Regions from separate parts of the Bradyrhizobium sp. USDA 3364 genome, predicted to be linked through region 2. Evidence: predicted binding sites of a transcription regulator. Region 2 holds the regulator's gene; each other region holds the start of a gene.
What was found. Region 2 encodes LexA, which represses DNA repair genes until DNA is damaged. Its sites were predicted from a motif close to TGTTCNNNNTGTGTTCNG; they were not measured.
Positions count from the first base shown of each region.

Region 1: a site for LexA is predicted at 5,726-5,743, ahead of dinB (DNA polymerase IV). Genes of this name have one in related genera too.
Region 3: a site for LexA is predicted at 3,539-3,556, ahead of recA (recombinase RecA). Genes of this name have one in related genera too.

Region 1 covers NZ_JBSRYG010000002.1:6,102,873-6,113,051, reverse strand. The annotation lists gene ACVILL_RS28525 (HlyD family type I secretion periplasmic adaptor subunit) at 1-826, shown strand, start outside; gene ACVILL_RS28520 (hypothetical protein) at 925-3,660, opposite strand; gene ACVILL_RS28515 (hypothetical protein) at 4,094-4,303, opposite strand; gene dinB (DNA polymerase IV) at 4,418-5,665, opposite strand; gene ACVILL_RS28505 (hypothetical protein) at 5,970-6,236, shown strand; gene ACVILL_RS28500 (hypothetical protein) at 6,487-7,572, shown strand; gene ACVILL_RS28495 (DUF5681 domain-containing protein) at 8,114-8,878, shown strand; gene ACVILL_RS28490 (site-specific DNA-methyltransferase) at 8,878-10,179, shown strand, end outside.
Region 2 covers NZ_JBSRYG010000002.1:7,147,752-7,157,930, forward strand. The annotation lists gene ACVILL_RS33530 (histidine kinase) at 1-135, shown strand, start outside; gene ACVILL_RS33535 (response regulator) at 132-794, shown strand; gene ACVILL_RS33540 (HAD family hydrolase) at 1,884-2,510, shown strand; gene ACVILL_RS33545 (molybdopterin molybdotransferase MoeA) at 2,537-3,748, shown strand; gene lexA (transcriptional repressor LexA) at 3,993-4,697, shown strand; gene ACVILL_RS33555 (hypothetical protein) at 4,952-5,380, shown strand; gene ACVILL_RS33560 (hypothetical protein) at 5,526-5,753, shown strand; gene ACVILL_RS33565 (ComEC/Rec2 family competence protein) at 5,750-8,035, opposite strand; gene ACVILL_RS33570 (MFS transporter) at 8,421-9,755, shown strand; gene ACVILL_RS33575 (SPW repeat domain-containing protein) at 9,936-10,179, opposite strand, start outside.
Region 3 covers NZ_JBSRYG010000002.1:8,345,411-8,355,589, reverse strand. The annotation lists gene istA (IS21 family transposase) at 25-1,545, shown strand; gene istB (IS21-like element helper ATPase IstB) at 1,560-2,321, shown strand; gene ACVILL_RS39525 (cold-shock protein) at 2,552-2,761, opposite strand; gene ACVILL_RS39520 (DUF6894 family protein) at 3,018-3,248, opposite strand; gene recA (recombinase RecA) at 3,672-4,760, shown strand; gene ACVILL_RS39510 (hypothetical protein) at 4,919-5,887, shown strand; gene ACVILL_RS39505 (hypothetical protein) at 6,271-6,894, shown strand; gene ACVILL_RS39500 (acyl-CoA thioesterase) at 6,932-7,363, opposite strand; gene gcvP (aminomethyl-transferring glycine dehydrogenase) at 7,542-10,179, opposite strand, start outside.

The sequences.
Region 1 (10,179 bases), 1.0 Mb from region 2:
GCTGGAGGCGACGATCCCGGTGCTCCAGGAGCGCGTCGATATCCGCAAGGGTCTCGTCGAAAAGGCACTGGCGTCGAGGGTCGTCTATCTCTCCGAATATCAGGAGCTGGTCGCTATGCAGCAGGACCTCGTGCTGCAGCAGAGTAGGCTGCGCGAAGCCGATGCGGCGATAGCGCTATTGAAGGAGACCAAGGACAGGACCGGCGCCGAATACCGCCGCGCGACCTATGATGCGCTTGCGAAGGCCGAACAGAAGGCTGCGAGTGCCGCGCAGGAGGTGGTCAAGGCCGATCGGCGAACGAAGCTGCAGCGCTTGACCGCACCTGTCGACGGCGTGGTGCAGCAGCTTGCCGTCCATACGGTGGGCGGCGTGGTGACGCCGGCTCAGGCGCTGGCCGTTGTGGTCCCGAGCGAGAGCCATCTCGAGATTGAGGCCATGCTCTCCAACCGCGATATCGGCTTCGTTCATCCCGGACAGAAAGCGGAGATCAAGGTCGATACGTTCAACTTCACCCGCTACGGGCTGCTTCATGGCGATGTGCTCAGCGTATCGACGGATGCCATTACGCGCGATCGGCCGCAGGGCGGTGCCAATGACCGGACATTGGGCGCAGCGCAGGGCAGCAGTGAGCCGAAAGGTCAGGAGCTGGAATATGCCGCACGCGTTTCGCTCGACCGAACGCAGATGCAGATCGAGGACAAGCTCGTCAAACTCGGACCGGGCATGGCGGTGACGGTCGAAATCAAGACCGGCACGCGCAGGATCATCAGCTACCTCCTTTCACCGCTGGCACGTTACCGACAGGAGGCCCTGCGCGAGCGCTGAACGGAGGCAGTCAGGCACCTCCACTCTGGACCGAAAAGCGCGGGTGACGTAGGTCGTCAACAGGATTGCGGTGAGATCGCCGGTTGATGGCGGATGCGCTATCGACGCAGCGCGTCAAACCGCGATTTTGCCTCCTTCACTCCCGCAGCGTGGGCATTGGCATAGAGGTCTTGTGCCTTTTTGGCGTCACCGCGCGTACCGTAAGTCCCCCATTTCGCAAGGATCAGGGGATCGTAGGTTTCCGCCAGCGCGAATTTCGCCTGGGCACTGCCCATTTCGATGGCGCGCTCGAGTACAAGCCGCGCCCCGCCTATATCGCCCTGCCCGAGTAGCGAACTCGCTCGCGCGACCAACCCTGCAGCTTCTGCGGCTTGCCCTGGCGCCGGCTCGACAACGGCGGCAGGCGCTGCCCGCCCCCGCTCGGCCACTGGAATGGGTGCCATCTCGATAGACTTGCCCCACGCGGTCGAGCCGGTCGTTACGGGCTGTGATGCGACGCCGTGCGAGCCGCGAGCCTGGGCCTCATAGGCATGGATCGCACTCACCCCGAGCGAGAGGTTCTGTGCTTGCAGGTTTAGCTTGGCGCGCAACTGTTGCAATTCGGCAGCAGCGGCTTCCGCCGCTTTCTTCTGCAGCAAGAGCTCCTCGCTTGCCTTCGCCGCGCGCTCCGTCTCGGCCTCACGATCGCGACGTGCAGCCGCCAGATCCTGCTCGAACCGCGCGGACCGCTCGCTCTCTTTTTGCAGATCCGCTGCAACGTTCTTCCCCGTCGCTTGCAGTCGGGACGTCTCCTCGGCTGCCTTGGTTACCAGCGCCGTCTTGGATTCGACGTCACGCCGCGACGCCGCAAGATCCTGCTCCAGTCGTGCGGAGCGCTCACGCTCCTTCTGCAGGTCCACTGCGACGCTCTTCCCCGTCGCTTGCAGCCGGGACGTCTCCTCGGCTGCCTTGGTTACCAGCGCCGTCTTGGATTCGATGTCACGCCGCGACGCCGCAAGATCCTGCTCCAGCCGCGCGGACCGCTCACGCTCCTTTTGCAGATCCGCTGCGGCACTCTTCCCCGCCGCCTGCAGCCGGGACGTCTCCTCGGCTCCCTTGGTTGCGAGCGCAGTCTTGGACTCGACGTCACGCCGCGCCGCCGCAAGATCCTGCTCCAGTCGTGCGGAGCGCTCACGCTCCTTTTGCAGGTCTTCGGCGGCGCTCTTCCCCGCCGCTTGCACCCGCGACGTTTCGTCGGCTCCCTTGGTCACCAGCGCAGCCTTGGACTCGACGTCGCGCCGCGCGCCCGCGAGATCCTGCTCCAGCCTGTCAGCGCGCTGCCGTGCCGCTTGCAGCAAGTTCTGCAGCTCGCCCGCGCTGCCTTCCCTCTCCCGTTTCAGCCGGGCGGCTTCCTCGGTTGCTTTCGCCGCCAGCGCGGCCTGGGTCTCGACATCACTGCGGGCAGCCGCAAGGTCCTGCTCCAGCCGGGCCAATCGCCCTGGCTCGTCGGGCACGGCTTTTTGAGTCGAGGCTGCGCCGGTTTCAGCCGCCTGCCTGAGTTTCGCCGCCTCTTCCCCGGCTTTGAGGGCCTGCGCCTCATGGGCGTAGATCGAGCTGCGTGCCTGGGAAAGCTCTTGTGTCAGCGCGTCAGTCTTCGCGCGCGATTGCTTTAGATCGGCGGCCGCGGCTTCCACCGCCAATTTCTGCCGCAAGACCTCCTCGCCTGCCTTCGCCGCCAACGCGGTCTGAGCCCCGACATCAAGCCGTGCCGCCGCGAGATCCCGATCAAGCTGCGCAGACCGCTCGCGCTCCTGCTGCAGAGATGCCTGTAACGTCGCTGCGTCGCCCTTGCCAGCCTCCTTCAATCGGGACGCTTCCTCGCCTGCCTTCGTTGCCAGCGCGGTCTGGGTCTCCACGTCACGCCGCGCCGCCGCAAGGTCCCGCTCCAGCCGCGCGGATTGCTCTCGCTCCTGTTGCAGCGCTGCCTGCAAGTTCGCCGCGCCGCTCTCTTCCGCTTTCCTCAGTCGGGACGCTTCTTCGCTTGTCTTCGTCGCCAGCGCGGTCTGGGTCTCCACATCACGCCGGGCCGTGGCAAGATCCTGCTCAAGTCGCGCGGACCGCTCGCGCTCCTGCTGCAAGGATGCCTGCAACTTCGTCGCGTCGCCCCGTTCTGTCTTCAGTCGGGAGGTTTCCTCAACCGCCCGCGCTGTCAGCGCGGTCTGGGCCTCGATATCGCGCCGGGCCGCAGCAAGATCCTGTTCCAGCTTTCCTGCCCGCTCACGCTCCTGTTGGAGGACGTTCTGGAGCTCCGTACCGCCTGGCACGACGGCTTGCTTCAACCTGGCAACGTCTTCGCGCGCCTTGGTCGCCAGTGAGGCCTGGATTTCGACGTCGCGTCGGGCCGCGGCAAGGTCTTGCTCCAGGCCTTCCGCCCGCTCACGCTCGTGCTCGAAACGCTGCAGCAGGCCTATATCAAGCCGGGCACTGGAGAGTTCGCAGGACAGTCTCTCCCCCCAGTTTGGCTCCTGTTCCGAAGGTCGTCCGGTCCCGGGGACTTCTCCCTGCGCAAGCACCACCGCTTCGCCGCTACGACCTTGGCCCGGCGGCACGGCTCCGGAATTGCCGCTCGCCGGCGCTCCGGCGGAATCGAGATCGCAGGCAACCATCACACGCAGCCCGTCCGGCGAGAGGCACGCCGGATTGGGTGACGCCCGAGTTTCGGACGCCCCAGCCATTGCAAGCATTGCGACGGTGGTCAAAAACAGCGCGGGTTGCCTCACTTTCAGCAGATGCCCAAGGGCCGAGCCTATGGTTTCGCAGGCTGCTTCGTCACTGAGGAGAGCCGTGCGCTCCATCGCAGTCACCCTCCCGCAGGGACCCGTGCTGTCAAAGTGCGGCATTATGCGCCTAACATTCGCGGCATGCCTATAATCCGGATCGAGGACCCGCCCACCCCTTTCGGGGTAACCGCAGATCACGCCTTCACATCGCCGCAGCCCTTCTCCTGCAGTTCCGTCACGGGCACGACGCAGACTTGGCCACTTGTGCCCGACGAATGATCGGAATGCCTGGCTCTCAGCCTTGAGTATCTTTTCCTAGACGGGACTGCAGGCCTTGAACGAGACGCCCAGCGTATCTCGTGCCACGGCAACGTGTCATCGCGCAGCTAAATGCAGGCGAAAGGTAGCGACTTGGATGAGTTCAGGTCGAGCCGTCATGGCGCCTCGGCTTCTCATTCGAGCATGATCTTTTCGGAAAACCGCTTCGCACCTTTTTCCGGATCATGCTCTAGGTCAGCATCGAGATGATCGATTGAAGCTGATCGGAAGCCGACGTCACCAGTCCATCGAACGATGTCTGGCCGTGCGCCGCGGCCCGCAAGATGCATTCGGCGACGGCTGCCTTGAGACCGAACACGGATTGATCCGGCGGTACGCTTGCCATGACCGCGTCCAACGCATCGCGCATCGTCTGGATCAGTTCGGAGCTGTACTGCATGGTTTGTCCTCCGCGTCCGCAGAATAGGCCGAGTGCGCGAGGTCACCACTCACAAGGGCGCGATTCCGAATTGCCATTTCTTAATGAAATGACAGCTGCGTGAACCGGCGAGCGCTAGAGCTCTTTCTCGGCAAGCTTGCGAAACGCGTCCGGGACCGAACGGACCGCCTCCAGCGCGGCCGAACCGTATCCGATCGCCTCCCAGCCGAAGCGATCGCGGATCTTGTCGATCGCGCAGTCTGCCGCCCAGCGGGCCATCCCGATCGAGCTCCCCGGCCGAAGCGCTTCATCCTCCAGTCCGAGCGGAAGCTCCAGCGCAAGATCCCAATGCGCCTCGAGATGCGACACCGAGATCGCCAGCAGCGAAATGATCTTCTCGCGCGGATGGTCCGCAAGCGTGGCGCGCACCAGATTCCCGGCGAGCCGGGCGAGCGTCGTCGTCGTGCACACCGGCGCATCGAGCGTGATCGAGCGCGTCACCGACTTCAGATCGGCGAAACGCACGCGTACCGTCACGGTTCGTCCGGGCCGGGATTTCGCCCGCAGCCGCGTGGCGACGCGGTCGGCCAGATGAAGCAATGTCGGCCGGATGACCTGCTCGATCGCGGGCTTGCGGCCAAGCGCCGATTGTGCGCCCGCCGATCGCGCGCGCCGGTGCGGCGTGAGTTGTCGCGGATCGCGATTCCAGGAGAGGGCCGCGAGCTTCTCGCCCGCCGCCGGACCCAGCAACCGCGTCAGCGATCGTTCCGACAGCCTGGCGAGCTGCCCGATCGTTGCGACGCCGATCGCATCCAGCCGCGCCCTGGTGACCGGCCCTACTCCCCACATCAACTCAACCGGCAATTCGTGCAGGAAAGCCAGCTCGGCGTCGGGATCGACGACGACAAGCCCATCAGGCTTCGCGACTTGTGAGGCGATCTTCGCCAGATGCTTGGTGCGCGCGACGCCGACCGAGATCGGAAGACCAAGCTCGCTGCGCACGCGCCGCCGGATCGTCGCGGCGATTTCGGCTGGTGTTCCGAACAAATGCGTGCAGCCGGCCACGTCGGCGAACGCCTCGTCGATCGAGATGCGCTCGACCAGCGGCGTGAAGTCGCCGATCACCTTGATGGCCGCGTCACCCAACCGCTGGTAGTCGCTGAAATGGCCGCCGACGAAAATGAGTTGCGGGCGCAGCCGGCGCGCGTCCCGTCCCGACATGCCGCCGCGCACCCCGAAGGCCTTGGCCTCGTAGGACGCAGCAAGCACGACCCCGCCGCCGACGGCGATCGGCTTGCCGCGCAGCGACGGCTCGAGCAGCTGCTCGACCGACGCGTAAAACGCGTCCAGGTCCGCGTGAAGGATGGTGGCTGCGGCTGCCATCTCAACCCGTTCATCCTTGGCCTGAGCGAGACCGCCGTCCTTGGGCGCACCAATTGACTTTAGAACAAAACAAGAACACAATCAACCGACATTCGTCGTCGCGGCCGCGCGCCAAGAGCCGAGCCGTCGACGAGCGTCGCCGATCCTTCGCGCGCGCTTGCTGCGCGGAAGGCACGTTGGCGGATCACGCGGCATGCAAGATTGCATGCTCTGCGCATGGGCGCGGCGACACGCCGCTCTCGCATCAGCCCACTCGTTGGCCGGGTGACTTTGACGAACAGGCTTTTTCGGATAGATATCGGGAATGACCGACCACTCTCATCAGGTGGACTTCCAAGCTGCGGCCTACCTTTACAAATGGCCTTCGCTCAACAACTCCAGGCGAGAGGACCGTGCGCCCTACATGGTCGTCAACGGCACACTCGACCAATGCATTCGGGACTTCATGGGCAAGCCCGAGAGGACGCGACATCTCTACGAGATCAGGACCGCGCCGCAGCCTCCCCTCGTTTCAGACGTGCTGTCGCCCGAGCATGTGATCGAGCTCTCCCGGCTTCGCGAGTTTCTCTGAGAGGTCTTTCGGCGTAGCTGATTCCATCGCCTCCCGTTCGCCCGCGGACTTATCCTTCGGTTACGCACGCCGCGCCGGATTGTTTGCCCGGACGCGACTCGCTACAATTGCCCGGCGCTCTGGCTGACGGACGTCCATTCCGGCATCATGCATCCGCCTCGATCTCCGGTGCGACCCGCGAAATCGCCAGCGCGATCGTTGATGGGGCATCGAGAGGCGCCGCATGAGATTCAATCTGGCGATCCTGAGTGTGCTGGCCGCAAGGCCTGAACAGAGGATCGCGATTGACGAGGTGAGCCGCGAGGTCAAGCGCATGATCGCGGCGGGCGATGAAGCCACCCGGTTGAAGCGGTCATCCAAGCTCGGCGATGCCGATGTCTTCCAATCCGGATGGGTATCCATCAACGATGCAGGCCTGCAGATCACCGACTCCGGTCTGTCGCTATGGCGCGAGCTCGAAGCGTCCGAACAAGGACACGATCAGGAGGAAGCAGAACGGCTGGAGGGCATTGCTGCCGACACGCGCCCTGCGGTCACGGACGGCAGGATCGACCAATCCGACCACATCGATCTCGAGCTCCCCGGCATGACGAGCCAAGACCACGACGATCGCGCGCCACCCGGCGCGGGCCGATCAACCGCACCCGAAATACACCTGGGGGACTCTCCGATCCTGCTCGAGCCTGCATTCGGCTCGATGCAGCCCGCAAACCGTAAGGCTGCCTGGCTGTCTGGTCCGCTCAGCCTCCTCGGCACCGTCATGCCCAAATTCGCGGGCGCGCGGCAAAGGCGATCTGCGGACGACGTCCCGGATCGCAGCGCCGAAAATCGCGGCGGACTGACGGGGCTGGCGGTTGGATGCCTCAGCCTGGTCTCGGTCGTTGCCTGCGTTGCCGCGGCGATTGCACTCGGTCAGGTCTCTTCGCTGAAGTCGGACAACGCCGCACTGCACCGCGAGCTCGTGCCGCTCAGGGACCGCCTTGCACGGCTCGAACAAGACGCCGCGAAACGCGATGCCGCCCAGCAGCAAGACGCGCAAGAGAAGGCCGAGGCGAAGAAAGCATCGGACGCCGGCAGTGAACAGCCCGCGCTCACCCTTTCGCGAGAGGAGATTCAATTGGTCAGGGAGTACATCAAGGCCGCGCCCTCGCCCGGCGCAGCTGCACCGCCGATCAATGTCGGCGATCCCGTCGCCGGCGGAATGATTCCGCTGCCCTCACCGCTGACCGAAAGAATTCCAAGACTGCTCGGCGCGCGATTTGCCACCCGCAACGGCGCCATCATCATCAGCACACGAAACAGCCGCCGCATCGATGCCGTGCTGATGCCGAACTAGTGTGCTGAATGCGAAGTTCGTGCGATTTCGCGGCAGCCACTTTCACGAACTTCGCATTCATAAAGCACACTAGAATCATAAGCTTGCTAGTGTCCTTATCGAATCCGAAGTTCGCTCCGAAGGTGCGGCAAATGATGCGAACTTCGGATTCGGGACACTAGATCTGCGCGGGCCGCGCGAGCGAAGCAATCCATTTCACCCCACCGATGGAATTTGCTTCGTCGCTTCGCAGCAATGACAGATACCAGATCTATTTGGGTTTCGAGAAGTGGCTCGCGGCCAAAGGCCCGCCTTCGCCCTTTGGGCTTGGCGGATGCAGTCCAGCGAAACCGGTCTCCGCGCGCTCCCCTGTTATTCCCTGTTATTTGAAATTTTTCAGGGGCAAGCAATCCCCCGTTTTGCCGCTTCGGGCTACCGCCTCCAATTTATCCTATTGATTTGCAACGATAACACCCTAAATCTGCCTGACCGTCAAATCAGGCAATCCCGACTCAATAACAGGGTGAATACGGTTCCATAACAGGGGTAAGCGAGCTTGGCCATGTCGTCCAAAGACTCCCGGTCCGACAACTATCGCAAGCCACCCATCGAGCACCAATTCAAGAAGGGGGCATCCGGCAACCGTAGCGGGCGGCCAAAGAAAAAAGCCCAAGCTGGACTTGGAGCTGTAGGCGGCGGGATTACTGACCGCTTGGCAGCCATGGCCCTCAATGAAGCGACGCGGCCGGTCACGGTTCGCGAAGGCGAAACGACCTCGAAGATGCCTGCGATGCAGGCTCTGCTTCGAACCATGTTCAGAGCCGCTGCGAAGGGAGATATCAAAGCTGCACGTCAACTGATGGACTTGATTGCGCGCGCGGAAGGCCAGCGGACTGCCGCTGCGGTGGAGATGTTACAGTATGCGGCCCAATACAAAGAAAAGTACGGGCCAATTTTCGAACAACACGAACGTGAGGGGCTTGATCCTCCGGATATTTACCCCCACCCAGATGACATCATCACCGATGAGACCACCGGTGAAGTCACAATTGACGGGCCGACCAGCAAGGACCAGGCTCGCGCGCGCGAAGCTGTTCGGCCGCACGTACTTGAGTCAGTGCAGCGGTATTTCGAAATCGAGAAGGCCCTCGAGGACGACCCAACAAACAAATTGCTGAGGCGAGAGCTCAAAGAACTGAAAAAATACTACGTCTTTCTCCAGAGAGACGCCGCGAGAAACATAAGGCACAGGGCGCTTCAAATATCCCGGCGTACCCTTCAGCCAAAGCCGCCCGAACCAAAAGATGACACCCTGGACGATGCCTGATGACTGACGACGGTTTGAGCCGAGACAGTTTACGTGAGGGGTTGAAAGCCAAGGGGCGTTCGCGCCGAAAGGCCGCGGCAAGGAATGCCGAGGCGGAAAAAGCCGGCCTGCGGCCCAGCCGAAACGACATGCTTCCTGCGCTTCGCATCGAGCTCTGCCCCGTCGACGGACTAAAATTGCACGCACGCAAACTCCGCAAGAGCGATCCCGCGCACGTTCGTGAAATTGCGAATTCGATCCGCACGCTGGGATTCAATGTGCCTCTCCTGGTCGGCAAAAATAACGTAGTGGTCGATGGGGATTCGAGGTTAGAGGCCGCTAAAGTGCTCGGCCTATCATCTGTGCCGTGCATTCGCGTCGATCACCTGGACGAGACCGAGCAGCGCTTGCTCCGATTAGCCGTCAATCGATTGGGCGAAAAAGGCACCTGGGACCTTGGCGAACTGGAAGCTGAGTTCAGGGAACTCATTATCGCCGACGCGCCAATTGAAATTTCCGGCTTTGGTTCCGACGAAATTGACCAAGTCATCATCGGCGCCGACCTGGATGGATACGAAGCCGCTGACCTTGCGCCATCCGAGGACTCTGCGATCGCTCAGGTCGGCGACCTGTTTCTGCTCGGGTCTCATCGCCTGATCTGCGGGGATGCCACCGATCCGGCCGTTCTCAGTCGGTTGATGCGGACCGATGTCGCCCGCTTGGTCTTTACAGATGAACCGTTCAATGTCGCGATCGGAGGCCATGTGACCGGAGGCGAGCATCGGGAATTCGTGATGGCCTCCGGAGAAATGACTGATGCACAGTTCCGCGACTTTAATCAGAAATGGATGGATGCCATCCTTCCCTATCTAGTGGACGGAGGACTCCTCGGTACGTTCATCGATTGGCGTGGCCTGCCCATCGCGCACTCCGCCGCAACCGCCTTGGGATTGATCCCTCTCAATCTCATCGTCTGGGCGAAAACCAACGCCGGCATGGGGAGCCTCTACCGATCTCAGCACGAACTGCTGCCGCTCTTCAAGAAAGGAAGCGCCCCGCACGTAAACAACATCGCTCTTGGCAAGCGAGGCCGCCACCGCTCGAACTTATGGACCTATCCCGGCGCATCCTCAGTTGGATCCGACGCCCGGAAAGGTCTTCAGGATCATCCGACCGTGAAGCCAACCGCAATGTTGCAGGATGCGCTGATCGATCTAACCAACCGCGGCGAGATTGTCCTCGACTCCTTCCTCGGCTCCGGGTCAACCCTTATGGCCGCCGAGAATACCGGACGGCTGTGCTGCGGCGTCGAGCTTGATCCA
Region 2 (10,179 bases):
GGCATGCGCGAGCGAGTCGCGGCGCTGGGCGGGCGGCTGAGCTTCGAGGCCGGACAGCCCAACGGCGCTTCGCTCCGCGTCGTCGTCCCCGTCGCTGCCAGCTCAAATGCCGACACCGTGGAGCGCGCGGCATGAGCAATGCAGCGCGAACCATCATGCTGGTCGACGACCACGCCGTCGTTCGCGAGGGCTACCGGTCGATGCTGCAGAAGCAGCCGGGCCTCTCGGTCATCGCCGAAGCCTCCGACGGCGTCGAGGCATACCGGCTCTACAAGGAGACCGGGCCCGACCTCGTCATCATGGACCTGTCGATGCCCGGCATCGGCGGCATCGAGGCCATCCGGCGCCTCAGGCAATGGGACAAGCGCGCAAAGATCCTGGTGTTCACCATGCACCAGAACGCGGCCTTCGCCGTGCAGGCGATCCGCGCCGGCGCCAGCGGCTATGTCACCAAGACCAGCCCGCCGGAGACGCTGGTGCATGCCGTGATGGATGCGCTGTCAGGCAAGATCGCGATCAGCCCGGATATCGGCCACGAACTCGCGCTCAGCCACCTCGCCGGCGAGGCCGCAGCCGCAGACCTCCTGACCGCGCGGGAGTTCGAGGTGCTGCGTATGCTGCTCGCGGAAAACACCACCGACGAGATTGCCGAGACGCTGCACCTTAGTCCCAAGACGGTCGCGAACCTGCACTCCATGATCAAGGACAAGCTCGGCGTCGGCACGGATATCGAGCTGGTCCGCCTCGCGCTCCGACAGGGCATCTTGACGCAGATCGATCTGGGCGAACGGTGATCCCGCGGCAACGCCACCCGGCGATGTTCGTCGTCGCCCATCGACATCGGCGTCCCAAAGAAAGGCCCCAGCGAGGGGGCACACGCTGAGGCCAAAGCAACTTGGTTACGCCATCCTAGACCTTGCTCCGACAGATGGCTCGGCTCCTTTGGAGTACCGGAGTCATACGGGTCGAAGTCGTGAACCCCGTTGCCCTCATACATCCGTACAGGTCAGGTTTTTGCCATCCCTCTGGGGCCAGAGCCAACGCCGTCCGCCGTATCTCAATGCGACCGATGTTGCTCATTTCGGGACTCGACGTGCCCGCAAGGCTGATGGACATGTTCCCGGACAGGAACCGGAACGGATGCTAACCCACGTTAGTTGGATAGAATGATTTACGAAGATGGAGCGTCATCGCCGTGACCCGGAAAACCTTGCAGGCACGCTCGGAGCAAGCGCTGGTCGTCATCGTTCTCAGCACCGGCGCGCTGATCGCTTATTTCGGTCTGGCGCTGTCCCGGATGTAGAACGCCGGCCCGTCAAGTCACCAACTCGCCTGGTGCGCCAACGCCCGAATGGCCAATCACTGATTTGCTCGGCGGCGCAAGCCCCCGCAGTAGAAATACTTCGCTTTATCAGAAGCGTCACTCAATGCCATAAATCCGAAATCTCACCCGATCGAGGGGCGGATCGCGATCGTCACGGACGCGGGTCGAGATGCGGTGAACGCCGATTGCGCAACATAACGACTGCCTCTGGAATACTGTATCACCCGCTTTCGCGAAAGCGGTGATGACACCGATTGTTTGACATCTTGAATCGAGAACCATCCACCGCCGTCGTCCTGGCGAAGGCCAGGACCCATTACCCGAGCTGTACATTGTCGTGCGACGCTGGGACCACAGCTCACTTCAACAACTGGACCTGGTTATGGGTCCAGGGCTTCGCCAGGACGACGAACGGAGAGACCCGCCTGCATGTCAGCCGCGCCGTACAGGTCCTTTCGCAGGATGGCGGGAGGTTGGTCGCATGCGTATGGTCGCGTGACTGCTGCACAAATCGGGGACATTGCCGCCTGCCCGCAATTCTCGTACACCGTTTCATGCAATGACCTCGCAACTCTCCCCCAATTCCGTCGACGCGCTGCTGTTCGATATCGGCCGCGTCGTGCTCGACATCGACTTCGGGAAGGTGATGGCGCACTGGGCGCGGCATGCCGGCTGCGCGCCGGCCGAGCTCGCCACGCGCTTTGTCGTCGACGACAGCTACAGGCATCACGAGATCGGCCGGATCGACGATGCGGCGTTCTTCGAAAACCTGCGCCGGACGCTCGGCATCGACATCACCGATGCCGAGTTCCTCGAAGGCTGGAACGCGATCTTCGCCGGCGAGATGCCCGGCATCGCCCCGCTGCTTGCGGCGGCAGCCAAACGAATGCCGCTCTACGCCTTCTCCAACACCAATCCGGCCCACGTCGCGCATTTCTCGGTCATCCATGCCGAGCTGCTCAGCCATTTCCGGACCGTCTTCCTGTCCTCGAGCATCGGCTTCCGGAAACCGGACGCCGAGGCCTACGATCATGTGGTAAAAGCCATCGGCGTGCCGGCGTCGCGGATCCTGTTCTTCGACGATCTGGCGGCCAATATCGAAGGCGCGCGGGCGCGCGGCCTTCATGCCATCCACGTGACATCGACGGATGACGTGGCGAGGGCTCTCACTGCACTTGGGATTTGAACACTGCGAATGAAGGAGCTCCGAGCGTGGCCTTGATGCCGGTTGCCGATGCCCTGTCCGCCGTCCTCGCCGGTGCCGCGCCGCTGCCGGAGGAGATGGTCGCGCTTGATGCCGCCTACCACCGCACCCTGGCGCGGGACCTCGCCGCGCTGCGCACCCAGCCGCCGCAGCCGATGTCGGCGATGGACGGCTACGCGGTGCGTGCCGCCGATGCGGCTGACCTAAAGGCCCGGCTCAGGGTGATCGGCGAGGTCGCCGCCGGCCGGCCGTTCGAACGGACGGTCGGCGCCGGCGAAGCGGTGCGGATCTTCACCGGTGGCGTGATCCCCGATGGCGCCGACGCCGTCATCATCCAGGAAGACACCCGGACTGACGGCGACCACATCGCAATCACCGAGACGGCAACCGCCGGACGGCACATCCGCCCCGCCGGAGTCGACTTCCGTGAGGGCGACGTGCTGCTCGCCGCCGGCAGCCGCCTCTCCGACCGCGCGCTGTCGCTGGCGGCCGCCATGAACTATCCGGAGCTTGCGGTGCACCGCCGTCCGAAGGTCGCGGTGCTGGCGACCGGCGACGAGCTGGTGATGCCGGGATCAAGGCCCGGTCCCGGCCAGATCGTCTATTCCAACGGCTATGCGCTGCGGGCGCTGGCCCGCGCCGAAGGGGCCGAGACCGTCGATCTCGGGGTTGCCGCCGACACCGTGGACGCGACCACCGCCGGCATCCGCCGGGCCCGCGAGACCGGCGCCGACATCCTGATCACGACCGGCGGCGCCTCGGTAGGCGACCACGACCTGGTCAAGCAGTCGCTGGAGGCCGAGGGCGTCGAGATGGCGTTCTGGCGGATCGCGATGCGTCCGGGCAAACCGATGATGCACGGCCGGCTCGGCGCCATGCGGGTGATCGGCCTGCCCGGCAATCCGGTGTCCTCCTATGTGTGCGCCTTCCTGTTTCTGGCGCCGTTGATTCGGGCACTGAGCGGTCGAAAAACGATTCATCACGCACGCGCGGCCGCGCTGCTCGGCCGCGACCTCGCCGCCAACGACCAGCGCGAGGACTATCTGCGGGCGCGTCTCGAGGCGCGCGAGGACGGCACGTTGATCGCCACGCCCGTGATGCAGCAGGACTCATCGCTGCTCGGGAATCTCGCTGCGGCACGGGCACTTCTCGTGCGTCCGCCGTTTGCGCCGGCCGCGGTCAAAGGATCTGAATGCGAGATCCTGACACTGCCTGAATGAGGCTCTCGCGGGCGCGCCGATTGCGCATCGCCGAACACGTTCACCGGAAATTAAGTGGTTGCGGAACACATATCGAACATATAGTGTCCGTTCATGATTTGTTTCGAGTACTGGTGTCTACAAACGGGAGGCCGCCAGGGAGCGCTTGCAACAAGCACAATGCTCCTGAGGTCAGGCCCGGCCTGCAGGCCCCACTGAAGAGTCTCGGAATCGAACGACGCTATCAACCGGGGGAATACTCGAGATGCTCACGCGCAAACAGTACGAACTTCTGCGTTTCATCAATGAACGTCTGAAAGAGGCCGGCGTACCGCCCTCCTTCGACGAGATGAAGGATGCGCTCGACCTGCGCTCGAAGTCCGGTATCCACCGCCTGATCACTGCGCTGGAGGAGCGCGGTTTCATCCGCCGCCTGCCCAACCGCGCCCGCGCCATCGAGGTCATCAAGCTGCCCGAGCTCTCGGCCGGCGGCGGTAACGGCCGCCGCGGCTTCACGCCGAGCGTCATCGAAGGCACCCTCGGCAAGCGCCCCTCGACGCCGCCGATCGCCGAGGACGACGGCAACCGTCCGGTCGCGGTCCCCGTGATGGGCCGGATCGCCGCCGGTACGCCGATCGAGGCGCTGCAGACCCGCAGCCACACCATCAGCGTGCCGCCCGACATGCTCGGCGCTGGCGAGCACTACGCGCTGGAGGTGCGCGGCGACTCGATGGTCGATGCCGGCATCCTCGACGGCGACATGGCGCTGATCCAGCGCAACGACGTCGCCAACACCGGCGACATCGTGGTGGCGCTGATCGACGAGGAGGAAGCCACCCTGAAGCGCTTCCGCCGCCGCGGTGCATCGATCGCGCTCGAGCCGGCCAACACCGCCTATGAGGTGCGCATCCTGCCGCCGAACCGGGTCCGCATCCAGGGCAAGCTGATCGGCCTTTATCGCAAATACTGAATAGCAAATACTTGCGGCGGCGAGGAACGAGCGAGAGGTCGGATCGTTCCTTTGGAGGATAGCGCAGCAAGCGGCCTGCCCGGTGCGGTCCGATACCTCTCGCGCAGCGTCGCGTGTTTGTGATCGGAGCTGTCTCGGACCAGTCGTACAATCGCCCAGAAACGAGCAGACACTCGTTCGCTATCGTCCACTCTGGTAGAGGCCAATGCCTCAAGGAGAGGCACGGGTCGCTACCTCCAATGAGGAGCCATCCGATGTGTGACTATAGTCTGCACGCCGTGGCATCGCGCCCCGCCATTGTTGGAGAGACGCTGATCACGACGACCTTCCGCGGAACGTCGACCCGCGGCTTTGCTTCGGAGAACGATCCTACTGTCGCGGTCTGCATGCTGCCGGGCACCGAGCTCGCTTTCGCCGAGAACGTTCGCTACGACAGCCGCTGGATCTGGACCAAGACGATGAACTTCCGCGTCGGCGTGTTCAACGAAGTCGAGCCCGACGTTCCTGATCGCCATCACGACGCGGTGGAATTCCCCGACGGCAGCCATGTGCTGGTGACCCAGCTCGTCGAGGGACAGCGCGTCAGCGTGCTGCAATTGCCGGCCCTGCACCCGCCGGTCGAGCAGAAGCCGAAGGTCGTGGAGCGGCGGCCCTCCGCATTCGCGTCGCTGTTTTTGGGTTGAACGCATCGTCGCCGTGGAATGAGCCATTCGGCGGCGAGTGACCTAAGCGATTTCGAGCGACCCCGGACATCCGGTTCCGGGGCGCAGAAGGAGATTTGCGTCGGCGGGCGCCTTGGCGCATCATCGTGCACGGAGGACGTGCGCGGTGGTCGATAAGGTCACATGGCAAAAGGCTGGACGCGTCACGGAACCGGGCCGCTACATGTTCCGGTTCGGCTGGCTGACGGTCACGGCTGACGACCTGAAGGTCTGGGAGCAGTTTCCCGAGGCGGCCTTCACCCTCGTCAAGAAGTCCGACGGCGGCCCAGACTCCGACGAATACCATCTCGGCCTGTTCGAGCTGCCCACGGGCCCCTCACCCGACAACGCCTAATCCTCGCCCTGCAGATCGCTCTCGGCCGGCGTCGCATCGACGGCCGGTCGCGGCGCGGTGGCGGGCACGCGCAACGTGGTCTCGGCCTCGCCGTCGCCGGGAACCGCCGGCGACCACGGCCGGTCGATCCCGCCGGGCTTCACCGCATCGATGGTGTAGCCGTCCCTGCTCCGCCGCAGCACCAGCGCCCCGTGGCGCCGCAGCCGCTCGGCATCGATCACCGAGGCCGCGCAGCCCCGCGGCGCCGGCCGCGCCGTTATGATCAAGCCTGCGCGCTCGCAATCGTCGGCCAGCGCCTCCGGCCGTGTCGCCAGCGCGATGAAGCCGCCGCCGGACCCTTGCGTCACGCAGCCGCTCGGATCGCAGGAGACGCCTTCGCTCAGCGACGCATCGGTGGCGGTCCGCGCATCGGCGTCGGCCGCCAGCCACTCCTTGACCAGGAAAGCATCCTTGGCGCTGTGCATCAGGTGCAGCCGCCCGTCGCCGCCGCGCACCGCGACGTTCCGGCCGTCGGCGGAGATCAGCACGTCCGGCAGCGGCACCCGCACTGCCCAGACCGAGGCCACCGCCAGCAGCATCGCCCCCGACCAGCGTAGCGGCGTGCGCAACAGGCCGAGCAGGATGATGCCGGTGCTCGCCGCGATCAGCGGCCCGACACCGAACGCCGCCATCCGCCCGACTGCGCCCGGCAACGCGGCGACCCATTGCGTCACCAGGATCATCCAGTCGATGCCGAACCCCATGATCGCCCAGAACACGCCGTCGAATCCGAACGGCATGGCGACGAGCCCGAGCAGGCCGGCGGGCATCACGACCGCCGACACCACCGGCATCGCCGCGAGGTTCGCGAGCAGCCCGTAGGGCGTCACGCGGTGGAAATGGAACGCGGCGTAGGGCGTCGTCGCCAGCCCCGCCACCAGCGAGGCCAGCATCAGCATCGTGAGCTCACGCCCGCCCCACAGCGCAACGCGCGCAGTCGCCGAATGGTCGGGCGACGCCAGCAGGTTCGGCAGTCCGATCTGCACCAGCGCCACCAGCCCGAGCGTCGCGGCGAACGACATTTGAAAGCTGGGGTGGACCAGCGCCTCCGGCGCGATCGCGAGCACGATCAGCGCCGCCACCGCCAGCGTGCGGAAGGTGATCGCGCGGCGGTCGACGATCACGGCGATCAGCACCACCGCCGTCATGAAGAAGGATCGCTGCGTCGCGACCTCGGCTCCCGACAGCAGCAGATAGAACGCCGCAGCGATGAGCGCGGCCGCTGCCGCCCATTTCTTGATCGGATGTCCCGCCGTCAGCGTAGGAAACAGCGCAAGCAGCGCGCGGATCGTGAAGAACACGACGCCGGCGACAACAGCCATGTGGTAGCCGGAGATCGACAGCACATGGCCGAGCCCCGAGATGAACATCGCATCGTTGACCGGCGTCGTGATCGCATCGCGCCGGCCGGTGAGCAGTGCGGTTGCGATTGCGCGCTGATCGCCGTCGAGCGCGGTGCGGATGCGTGCATCGATCGCATCGCGCAGGCCCTGCATGAAAGCGGCATAGCGCAGCGCAAAGCCGCCGGCCGCGGGTGGCTCCTTCGTCCTGACCGCGCCCATCACGAAGCCGGAGGCGCCGATGCCCTGGAAATAGAGGTCACGGCCGAAATCATAGGAGCCCGGACGCTGCGGCCCGAGCGGCGGCATCAGCCGTGCCTTCAATTCGACGAAGCTACCGACCTCGGGCGCGGTACCCTTCTTCACCGAGAGCCTGACCCGCTCCAACTTGGTGTTGTCGCGCGGACTCTCGATCGAGACCACGCGCAGCACGAAGCGATCGGTCTTCTCCCTGATGTCCCGCGTCTCGACGAAGCCCGTCAGCGCCACCGAGAACATCGGCCGCGCCAGCACGCCATGGGCGATCCGCGCCGTCTTCCAGGTCGCCGTCGCAAAGCCCGCCGCGACCGCAGCCAGCATCACGATGACGGGAAATACCCCGTGCCGGCGCAACAGCAGCGCGAGCAGGCAGAGCACGATCGCGACGGCAGCCGCGACCGACAGCACCGGCTCGTGCTCAGCCGCGAAATAGAACGCGATGCCGGTGCCGAACGCGACCGGCACCCACGGCAGCAGCCGGCCAGCGCCTGCCTCCGCGCGCGCCCATTGCCGCAGCGTCTCGACGAACGGCTGCCAGATGCTGACCCGCACCGGGGCATAGCCACCGGCTGGCGCAGCCGCGCGGGGCGGCCACGTCCCCGCATAGCCCCGTTTGCCGCCCGGCGTCGTGCCCTGCTCCGCCATCTCTCGCCTTGCGATCGCTGTCGGGGCGCAAAGCTACCGGACGTAGCCATCCGTGGGATAGCGGAACAGATGCAGAATGCGGCGGAAACTGCGCCTTCGCCGCCATCCGCGTTGATTGCGCCGAAAGTCGCATAATGCGGCGATCCGTTGGGGATTAGACTGTCGCTGTACGTCTGTTCCCCGACGTCGGATGACAGACACAATTTGTCGGCTCGCGGCAGGAAAATCCGCTGGAGCTCTTCTCAGGTGGCTTTGAACATCCCTGAGACCAGGTGTTGCGCACGCAACTCGCAGTCACGCCGGTAGCGTCGCGCATCAAGCGCCTTTCGCGAGCGAATTGATCGCTGAAACGCGAGGAGATTCTTTGAATTGATAGGAGCAGCAAATGGCAATGCAAATTCCGCATGATTTTCGCCGCGTGATTATCGCTGCGTCGGTCGGAAACATCATCGAATGGTATGATTTCTATATCTTTGGCAGCCTGGCCGCAGTTCTGTCGGTCAAGTTTTTCGAGCAATCCCACCCGGTCGCCGCTCTGTTGAGCACGATCGCGCTGTTCACGGCAGGCTTCCTGATCCGTCCTTTGGGAGCCTTCCTGTTTGGATGGATGGGCGATCGGGTTGGTCGCAAATACACCTTTCTCATCACGCTGACCGGAATGGGATTAGGCACGGGGGCCATCGGATTGATTCCAACGTACCAATCGATCGGCCTCTCCGCCGCGTTCGTTCTGTTCGGCCTGCGCATGATCCAGGGCCTGTGCCTGGGCGGCGAATATGGCGGCGCCATCACCTATGTTGCCGAGCATGTGCCGGACGATCGGCGTGGCTACTACACCGGTTGGCTGCAGACATCGCCGACGCTGGGCATCGTGGTGTCGCTCGCCGTGATCGTCCTGACTCGGACATGGTTCGGCAACAAGGCGTTCGATGAATGGGCCTGGCGAGTTCCGTTCCTGCTGTCGTTCCTGCTGGTGGCCATCGCCATTTACATCCGCCTCCAGCTCCAGGAGACGCCAATCTTCCAGGAGATCAAGGCGCGCGGTCAGATGACCAGGAATCCCTGGAAGGAAGCGTTCTTGAGCTCGAACCTGAAATACATCCTGATCGCGATCGTCGTCCTGATCGGACAAGGCGTGGTCTGGTACAGCGGGCAATTCTGGGCGCTGTACTTCCTGCAGCAGGTCTCCAAGGTCGATCCTGTCACCTCGGCCTACATCGTGGGAGCGGCATTGCTGATTGCGACACCGAGCCTGATCTTCTTTGGCTGGCTGTCGGACCAGATCGGCCGCAAGCCGGTGATCCTTGGCGGCATGCTGCTCGCCGCGATCACCTACTATCCGCTGTATCTGTGGCTCGGAACGGTCACCCAGCCCGGGAGCATCAATTATCCGGCCGCGATCTTCATCGTCTTCATCCTGGTTTGCTACGTCGGGATGGTCTACGGGCCGGTCGGTGCGTTCCTGGCGGAATTCTTTCCCGGCAGGATCAGATACACATCAGTCTCGGTGCCCTATCACATCGGCAACGGCTGGGGCGGTGGCCTGGTGCCGTTTGTCACGTCGGCGGCATTCGCGGCAACCGGCAGTGTCGGGTATGCGTTGATTTACCCGATTGCTGTGCCAGCGGCCTGCTTCGTGCTCGCCGTGTTCCTGATGCCGGAGACGCGCAAGATCAGCATCTGGCAACCGATCGAGCCGAGAACGGCATCGTCAGGCTAACAAATTGCTGCAGGGCCGTCAGGTCCCGCGGCAACGCATGAAGTCATCCGTCGGCAAACATACGGTGCTGCGGGCGCCATCCCATTGCGCGCCGCGGGATCGCGGTGTGCGCGAAACAGCATCCCCGGCTCCGGCCGCCATGCAATAGCGGCCCGGATATGATTGCCCGGCGCGGATCCTTCAGCCGGCTCGGTGGTGCCAGCGGTCGTGCCACCACGTGGTGAAGTCACGATCCGTCGTCAGCTCCCAGCCAGCAAGCAGGATCACCAGTATGCCCGACACGACACTGTTTGCCGTCGTCGAGACGTGCTCGTAGCCGATCGTCCAAGGGACCAGCACGAGAGCCAGGCCGATCAGCATCTCTCCCCATTCCTCCAGATAGGATGGAATGACGAATGCCTCGACGGAAAACAGGATAACGCCC
Region 3 (10,179 bases), 1.2 Mb from region 2:
CTGATGCCCGCCGAGAGAGCGCCGATGCGGAAGGTTCGAGAAGTTTTGAGACTGCGGCACGCCCTTGGCGTGAGCGAGCGGCAGATCGCCGTCACCGTCGGCATCAGCCGATCGACGGTTGGCGAGTATCTGCGGCGGGCTGCCGTGATCGGCATCACCTGGCCGGTGCCGGAAGGGATGGACGACGGCGAGCTCGAGCGCCGGCTGTTCACGCCGCCGACATTCGAGGAGAAGCCGGCGCGGCCGTTGCCCGACTGGACGGCGGTGCACCGGGAGCTGAAGCGGCGCAGCGTGACGCTGCTCTTGCTGTGGGAGGAATATCGCGCGGAGCACGCGGACGGCTATGGCTACAGCCGGTTCTGCGATCTCTACCGGAAATGGAGCGAGACGATCTCGCCGACCATGCGGCAGGCGCATGGGCCTGGAGAGAAGCTGTTCGTCGACTTCGCGGGCGACACGGTGCCGGTGTTCGACGCCGCTACCGGCGCGCAGCGGCTGGCCCATGTCTTTGTCGCCGTGCTGGGAGCATCCAACTACACCTTTGCCGAGGCGCGCTGGTCGGAGGGGTTGGCTGACTGGATTGCGGTGCACGTCAATGCTTTGCGGGCGATCGGCGGCGTGCCGAAGGCGATCGTCTGCGACAATCTGAAATCCGGCGTCACCGCCACCTGTCGCTATGAGCCGGGCATCAACCGCACCTACCAGGAGCTGGCCCAGCATTACGGCACCGCGATCCTGCCCACGCGTCCGCGCAAGCCGCGCGACAAGGCGAAGGTGGAAGTGGCGGTGCAAATCGTCCAGCGGTTTGTGCTGGCGAGGCTGCGGAACCAGCGCTTCTTCTCGCTTGACGAACTCAACGCGGCAATCCGCGAGGCGATCGCCGACCTCAACGCCAAGATCATGCGCAAGCTCGGCGTGAGCCGCAATGAGCTGTTCGCGCAGATCGACAAGCCGGCGCTCAAAGCCCTACCGCCGATGCCGTATCAGTATGCCGAGTGGAAGAAGTGCCGGGTCGCGCCCGACTATCACGTCGAGCTCGCCGGTCACTACTACTCGGTGCCCTCACGTCTGATCCGCGAAGAGCTCGAGGCGCGCATAACCGACAGGACGATCGAGATCCTGCACAAGGGCATCCGGGTGGCCAGCCACGCCCGCTCTGACGTGCCCCATCGCCACACCACGATCCCGGAGCACATGCCGAGCGCGCACCGGCGCTATGCCGAATGGACGCCGGCGCGGATCAAACGAGAAGCCGCCAAGATCGGCCCCGCCACGATCGCTCTCGTCGAGGCGATCATGAGAGCCAAGCCACACCCCGAGCAGGGCTTCCGGGCTTGTCTCGGCATTCTGCGGCTCGCACGCAGCTACGGCTCGGCCCGCATCGAGGCCGCCTGCCAGCGCGGCAACGACATCGGCGCGACCACCTACGGCTCGATCAAGTCGATCCTGCAGCACGGGCTCGATCGCGCCTACGCGAATGAACAGCCGCCGGACGGGCCACCAATCCGACACGGCAACATCCGCGGCACCGATTACTACCACTGAAGAAAGGAGAGACGATGTTGACACATCCCACTCACGAGCGCCTCGTCGCGCTCGGGCTCAATGGCATGGCGAAGGCCCTCGACGAACAGCAACGACAGCCTGACATCGCCGCGCTGGCCTTCGAGGAGCGCCTCGCGCTGCTCGTCGACCGCGAGGCGACCGAGCGCGAGAACAAGCGCCTGGTCGCCCGGTTGCGGTTCGCAAGCCTCCGGCAAAACGCCGTCGTCGAGGATATCGACATGAAGGCGCCGCGCGGACTCGACAAGCCGCTGTTCCAAAAGCTCGTCGCCGGCGAGTGGATCGACCGGCATCAAAACCTGCTCATCATCGGCCCGACCGGCGTCGGCAAGAGCTGGATTGCTTGCGCCTTGGGCCACAAGGCCTGCCGGGACAACCGCTCCGTGCTCTATCAACGGCTGCCGCGGCTGTTTGAGGCGCTCGCCCTCGCGCGGGGCGACGGCCGCCATGCTCGCCTCCTCAGGACCCTGGCGCGCGTGGAACTCCTGATCCTTGACGACTGGGGGCTTGCCTCGATGACGGCCGAGCAACAACGCGACCTGCTGGAGATGATGGAGGATCGCCATGGCCGCGGCTCAACCGTGGTGACAAGCCAGCTCCCGGTCGAGCATTGGCATGAACTCATCGGCAACCCAACCATTGCCGACGCCATCCTCGATCGCCTCGTGCACAACGCCCACAGGCTCACCCTCAAGGGCGAGAGCCTGCGCAAAGCCGCCGCCAAGCGTCAGACGCTTGACGACGAGGCCGCCAACTGACCTGATGACGACGTCGTCGCGAGAGCCCGCCTCGGCAGGCGGCCGGGATCATCGGAATCCCCGGCCGGCTTCCATCGGTACAGGCGGCCGGCTTCGCTCGGAATCCACGGCCGACTTCATCGGAATGCGCATGCCGGCTGAAATGCAGGCTGGATTCGAACTCGATGACAGATGAAAGAGGCCGCCGACTGAGGCGGCCTCAACTTCTATCTTGAAATGACGTAGCGGGCTTAGGCGAGTGACAGGCCGTCTGCGCTGTCCTTGCCGCTCTTGCGGTCAGTCCGCACCTCGTAGTTCACCTTCTGCCCTTCAGCGAGACCGTCAAGCCCAGCGCGCTCGACTGCGCTGATGTGAACGAAAACATCCTTGCCGCCATCGTTAGGCTGGATGAAGCCATAACCTTTTTGGCCGTTGAACCACTTCACCGTACCACTTGCCATTCTACTCTCTCCAAGACGTCCGAGTGCGGACTGCGCAAATCAATCTGTCGATGTCTTAGGGAAAGGCCGGTGGGCGCATTCAAAAAGGCACAACGGTATTATTGGGCACAGGGCGCTGCCTGGTTGTCAAGCCAAAGGCCGCCATCGTTGCGACATCAATGACGCGCCTGGTGTCTGCGGGGTGAGATCAGGCCCCCAGCCCAAACACCCCGATAACGGCTCCGGTCTGTTGCTCAGGTCGGAGCCGTTCCGTCGCTTACTCCTTCACCTCATGGACGATGAAAGCAGCATGGAATAGCGGGCCAGCGTCGGAGCGGACCTCTATCGCGATAGGGTAGCCACCAGTCTGAGCAGCCGTGTCCCGCGCGATCTCGGCGAGTGTTTGGGCGGCCTCAACTCTGGCCGCCTTATCGTCCAGCAACTCTGTTCCTTCCTCATCGGGATAGAGGCCGGTGCTGTCCCGGATGTCGAAAAAATACCGCGTCATGCGGCCCAACGGGAGCACCGGACGAATAGTTCCGGCGTGGAAGTTTTCCTAGCACTTGTCGCAATTCCGTTCACCCACGGAGAACCCCGGTAACACTCCATCGCTGTGGATGGAGAACAGTTGGCGGACCATAAGAATTGCTATTGGCAGAACATCCGGCGCGCGACTCAGTAGTCCTACCGAGAACATCAGCCAAGCCTTGGTTTCCATTCAGTAAAACCAAAACAGGCCAGTCTCAAAATCAACTTAGGCCACTAGGGGATAAAACAGGCCAGCACCTACCTGCCGGAAAGAACATATTGCGAACATAGAACAAACGTGGTACGAGATTCCTATCAACAACGCATTCCACCTGATCGCCGCCTGACCTCATCGCCCCGTTTTTCCCGCTAGCGAATCCCCGCCATAAGGAGCACATCCCAAATGTCCGCCACTGCACTGCGTATCGTCGAAGGATCCTCCATGGACAAGTCCAAGGCCCTCTCAGCCGCGCTCTCCCAGATCGAGCGCCAGTTCGGCAAGGGCTCGGTGATGAAGCTCGGCAAGAACGACCGTTCGATGGATGTCGAGACGGTGTCGTCGGGGTCGCTGGGGCTCGATATCGCGCTCGGCGTCGGCGGTCTGCCGAAAGGGCGCGTCGTCGAGATCTACGGGCCGGAATCCTCGGGCAAGACCACGCTGGCGCTGCATACCGTGGCGGAAGGCCAGAAGAAGGGCGGCATCTGCGCCTTCATCGACGCCGAACACGCGCTCGATCCGGTCTATGCGCGCAAGCTCGGCGTCAACATCGACGAGCTGCTGATCTCGCAGCCGGATACCGGCGAACAGGCGCTGGAAATCTGCGACACGCTGGTGCGCTCCGGCGCGGTCGACGTGCTGGTGGTCGATTCGGTTGCGGCACTGGTGCCGAAGGCCGAGCTCGAAGGCGAGATGGGCGATGCGCTGCCAGGCTTGCAGGCCCGCCTGATGAGCCAGGCGCTGCGCAAGCTCACCGCCTCGATCAACAAGTCCCACACCATGGTGATCTTCATCAACCAGATCCGCATGAAGATCGGTGTGATGTACGGTTCGCCGGAGACTACCACCGGCGGCAACGCGCTGAAGTTCTATGCCTCGGTCCGTCTCGATATCCGCCGCATCGGCGCGATCAAGGAGCGCGACGAGGTGGTCGGCAACACCACTCGCGTCAAGGTGGTGAAGAACAAGCTGGCGCCGCCCTTCAAGCAAGTCGAGTTCGACATCATGTACGGCGAGGGCGTCTCCAAGATGGGCGAGATCCTCGACCTCGGCGTCAAGGCCGGCATCGTCGAGAAGTCGGGCGCCTGGTTCTCCTATGACAGCCAGCGGCTCGGCCAGGGCCGTGAGAATTCCAAGGCATTCCTGAAGTCGAATCCCGACATCACCGCGAAGATCGAAGCCGCGATCCGGCAGAACTCCGGCCTGATCTCCGAGCAGATCCTCGCCGGCACGCCCGAGCGCGACGCCGAAGGCGAGGAGCCGACGGAGGAGTAAGGCTCAAGCATGATCCGGAAAAGTGCGAAGCGGTTTTCCGAAAAGATCATGCTCAAACGGTCACATGATTTCGCTGCAAGCGGGCGCTGAGGACGTTGAGTTGCCGACGTCTTCGGCGGCCGTTTTGTTTTGATGCCGGTGTTCGGTGAGTTGGATCAATGAAGCGTCTGATCTTGAGCAGTCCATCTGGCCTCGACCTGCAGCGCGCAGGTCTGGCCGAAGCGGTGCTTCCGCTCTCGTTTCGCTTCGTTTGGGGAGTGTTGCCTTCACCACAGAAGCTGGCGGCCTATTTCGGCGTGCGAGCCGGCCAGACGCAGGGCAATCATTGGTCAGATTGGATTTCCCCGAAGGGGAAGGCCTGGAAGGACCTTGCGTTCAGCGCCTATTGCGAGTCATTCGACGTCATCGAACTTTGGTTCGATCCCGATCCAAACGATCAGTTGCAATTGATATGGGTGCTCAGCCAGTTGCAGGCTCAGCCCGAGACTGCGGCGAAGCTGAAGCTGCGCCTCGTCAGCTTCAGCCTGCTGGCAATGCTCCCGGAATGGCGCGGATGGAACGAGGTCCCGCTGGCCAACGTCCGAGCTGCGGACCTCGACACGGCAAGCATGTGCTGGCAGGCCTATCGGGCGACAACGCCGCAGGCCTGCTTCGAAGCTTTGCACCGTGATCTCAGTGCGTTCCCGTTGTTGAGGCCGGCGCTGCTTGATCTGCTCCGTGAGCTCCCGTGGAGCAGATCGGGACTCGGTGCGACCGAGATGCGGTTGCTGGAGCTGATCGCGACAGGTTTCGTCGCGACGAACGCGCTGTTCTACCTTCGCGGCTTTCGCCAGTGTGGCGTCTTCAACGACATGGAAATCGGCAGGCTGCTCGAAGGGCTTGCGCACGGACCGCAGCCGGCGATCGCCGGGCTCGACGATGGCTTGCGCTCCATCGCTCCGGAGAATGCGCGCGATCGCCTGGCGGCCTTTCAGCGCAGCCGGTTGTCGGTCACGGAGTTTGGCAAGGCGGTGCTCGCCTACAAGGAGGACTTCACCGATCACAATCCGATCGATCGCTGGTGGGGCGGCACGCACCTGACCAATGACAATCTCTGGCGCTGGAATCCGGCGCTGAGCAAGACATAGACTGCGGAGCTTCGGGGTTATGACACGTCTGATCCTTGCGACGAGCGATCTTGCAGGCATCATGCTCAGACGGGCAGGGCTGGCCGATATCGCGATTGGCTTCAGGCAGCGCTTCGTTTGGGACCGCTGCCGTCTCGCGCCGAGCTTGCGAGCTCGTTGCAACGACGGTCCGCCGAACATCATGACTTCGGCACGCATTGGCTCGACGTCGCAAGCCGGAAACACCTCGCCCCGGTAGGCGATCATTCTCTCAGTCTGCTCGAATTCTGCGATCGCTGCAGCAGCATCGAGCTCTGGCCGATCCCCGTCCGAACGACCAGCTAGTCCTGGTCTGGCTGCTCGACTTTCTGCGTCCTCACCGGCGTATCCTGTCGAAGCTCGTGGTGGTCCAGACGGATGTCGAGATCGTCGCCGCAGGTGGAGGTGCAGGCCTGGCACAATGGCGATTGCCGAAACTCACGGTGACGGATCAGCGCTTGGAACTGGCCAGCCGCGCCTGGAGCGCCTATCACGCATCCACACCGCAGCCCTGCTTCGACCTCCTGATGGCAGACCTGTCGGTCATACCGCAGCTCCGCGCGGCGCTCATCGCACTGTTTGAGGAGCTTCCCGGACGGGAAACCGGCCTTGGCGCGACCGAATTGCGGATGCTGGAGCTCGTCGCTGAAGGCGAGACCAAGCCGGGGCCCATCACAAGTGATCTGTACAGGGAACGCGGCGTGTTCGGTTTTCAGGAAGCGGACCTGGTGCTGGATGGGCTCGCATATTGTCGATCGCCTGTCCTTGCTGGATTGCCTGCAGAGCGCGTTGCGGTGGACAATTCGAAGGCACATCAAGAGCGAATGTTCAGTCGGCTGTCGGTCACTGATTTTGGCCAGGAGGTGCTGGATGGCGAACTCGACTTCAGCCAGTACAACCCGATCCATCGCTGGTGGGGTGGAACGGAGTTGACCAACGATCGGCTCTGGCGTTGGGACGCGAGAGGCCGCACCCTGATCGCGCCGTAAGGCCTGTTCGCGGGATGCCAGCAGGCGTCGCTCCTCTCTACGCCAGCGCCTCTTCCCGGCTCGCGACCAGCGCCCGCAAATCCTCGGTCACCGCGACCGATTGATGGGTTGTCTGGTCGGTCGCGACCCAGATGATCTCGCCGGTGGCGCGCAGGTCGTCGGAGCCCTTGGCGAAGATCGCGAGCGCGAGATTGATCGAGGAACGGCCGATCTTGGCGACCCGCACGCAGACCTCGATGTCCTCGTCGAACCGGATCGGCGCCTTGTACTCGACCACCGACTTCACGGTGTGGAAGTCGATGCCGGTCCGCGCCACCTCGCCGAGATAGTCGTAGCCGAGCGCGCGGAAATATTCTGTGATCGCGGTGTCGAAATAGGTCAGGTAGTGGGCGTTGAACACCACGGCCTGCGCATCGACCTCGGAATAGCGGACCCGAAACGGGAAATGAAACCAGAATTCCTCGCGCATGAATCCTCCTGCCGCGGGCCGGACCAGTCCGTCATTCCGGGGCGCGACGAAGTCGCGAGCCCGGAATCCAGAGGTCGTGGATCGAGATTCCGGGTTTTCGCTTCGCGAGCCCCGGAATGACACCGAGTGAATCAGGCGTCAGAGACGCAACCCCCACGTAGCTGCAACACTGGCGCCTTTATTCCGCGGCCTCCGCGTAATCCTCGACCGGCGGGCACGAGCACACCAGGTTGCGGTCGCCATAGACATTGTCGACGCGGCCGACCGGGCTCCAGTATTTGTCAGACCGCGACACGCCCGCGGGGAAGCAGCCCTCGGCGCGGGTGTAGGCCCGGTCCCACACATCGTCGGCGATGTCGTGCACGGTGTGCGGGGCGTGGCGCAGCGGCGAGACCTCGACCTTCCAGCGGCCCTTCTCGATGTCAGCGATCTCGTTGCGGATCGCGATCATGGCGTCGCAGAAGCGGTCGATCTCGAACTTCGATTCCGATTCCGTCGGCTCGATCATCAGCGTGCCGGCCACCGGGAAGCTCATGGTCGGCGCATGGAAGCCGTAGTCGATCAGCCGCTTGGCGATGTCGTCCACCGTGACGCCGCTGGTCGTCTTCAGCGCCCGCGGGTCGATGATGCACTCATGCGCGACGCGGCCGCGCTCGTTGCGGTACAGCACCGGAAAGTGCGGCTGCAGCCGCGCGGCAATGTAGTTGGCGTTGAGGATCGCAACCTCGGTGGCGCGCGTCAGGCCTTCGCCGCCCATCATCAGGATGTAGATGTAGGAGATGGTCAGGATCGACGCCGAGCCGAACGGCGCGGCCGACACCGGGCCGATCGCATGCGCCGTCGCGCCGTCGGTCGCGGGATGGCCCGGCAGATAGGGCGCGAGGTGCGCCTTGACGCCGATCGGGCCCATACCGGGGCCGCCGCCGCCATGCGGGATGCAGAACGTCTTGTGCAGGTTGAGGTGGCTGACATCGGCGCCGTAATCGCCGGGCCGCGAGAGCCCGACCTGCGCGTTCATGTTGGCGCCGTCGAGATAGACCTGTCCGCCATGCGCATGCACGATGTCGCAGATCTCGCTGATATGCTCCTCGAACACGCCGTGGGTCGACGGATAGGTGATCATCACGGCGGCGAGATTGGCCGAGTGCTTCTCCGCCTTGGCGCGAAGATCATTGACGTCGACGTCGCCGCGCGCGTCGCACGCGACAACCACGACGTCCATGCCGACCATCGCGGCCGAGGCCGGGTTGGTGCCATGCGCGGAGGAGGGGATGAGGCACATCTTGCGGTGTGGTTCACCGCGCGCGAGATGGTAACCCCGGATCGCAAGCAGTCCGGCATATTCGCCCTGCGCGCCGGAGTTCGGTTGCAGCGAAACCGCGTCATAGCCGGTGATGTCGCACAGCCACTGCTCCAGCCGCTTGAACAGCGCGTGATAGCCCTTGGCCTGATCGGACGGCGCGAACGGATGCAGATTGCCGAACGCCGGCCAGGTCAGCGGGATCATCTCGGTAGTGGCGTTGAGCTTCATCGTACAGGAGCCGAGCGGGATCATCGCGCGGTCGAGCGCGAGGTCGCGATCGTTGAGCTTGCGCATGTAGCGCAAGAGTTCGGTCTCAGAACGATGCGTGTTGAACACCGGATGGGTGAGGAAGGCGCTGGTGCGCCGCAGCTCCTTCGGCAGCGCCTCGCGTGCGGCCGCCTCGATCTCGGCATAGCTGAGCTTGCCGCCGAACACGCGCCACACAGCTTCCACAGTCTCCGGCGTCGTGGTCTCGTCGAGCGCGATGCCGAGCGTGGTTGTGCCGATGCGCAGATTGATCCGCTCCGTCTGCGCGCGGGAGAGGATCTCGATCTGCTTCGCGCCGGCCTCGACCGTCACGGTATCGAAGAAGGCCTCGCTGGTCGGCGCGAAGCCGAGCTTGCGCAGGCCTGCGGCGAGCACGGTGGCGCGGCGATGCACGCTGCGCGCGATGTGGGTGAGGCCCTCGGGTCCGTGATAGACCGCATACATCGAGGCGATCACCGCGAGCAGCACCTGCGCGGTGCAGATGTTGGAGGTCGCCTTCTCGCGGCGGATATGCTGCTCGCGGGTCTGCAGCGCGAGGCGATAGGCCGGCGCGCCGCGTGAATCCACCGAGAGGCCGACGATGCGGCCGGGCAGCGAGCGCTTCAGCGTGTCGCGCACCGCCATGTAGGCGGCGTGCGGTCCGCCGTAACCCATCGGCACGCCGAGCCGCTGCGCCGAGCCGACCGCGATGTCGGCGCCGAGCTCGCCAGGCGAGGCAAGCAGCGTCAGCGACAGCAGGTCTGCGGCCACGATCGCAAGCGCCCCCTTGGCGCGCAGCGATGCGATCGCCGGACGGAGGTCGCGCACCGCGCCCGACGTTCCGGGATACTGCAGCAGCGCGCCGAGCACGTCGGCGTTGTCGAGCTCGGTCAGGGGATCGCCGACCAGCAGCGCCCAGCCCAAGGGGGCTGCGCGCGTGCGCATCACCGCCAGCGTCTGCGGATGTACCTCCTTGTCGACGAAGAACACCTTGGCCTTCACCTGCGAGTGGCGCTCGGCGAGCGCCATCGCTTCGGCCGCCGCGGTCGCCTCGTCGAGCAGCGAGGCGTTGGCGACGTCGAGCCCGGTGAGGTCGCAGATCATGGTCTGGAAGTTGAACAGGGCTTCGAGTCGGCCCTGGCTGATCTCCGGCTGATACGGCGTGTACGCCGTGTACCAGGCCGGGTTCTCCAGGATGTTGCGCTGGATTACCGCGGGCAGGATGGTGCCGGAATAGCCTTGGCCGATCAGCGACGTGAACACCTGG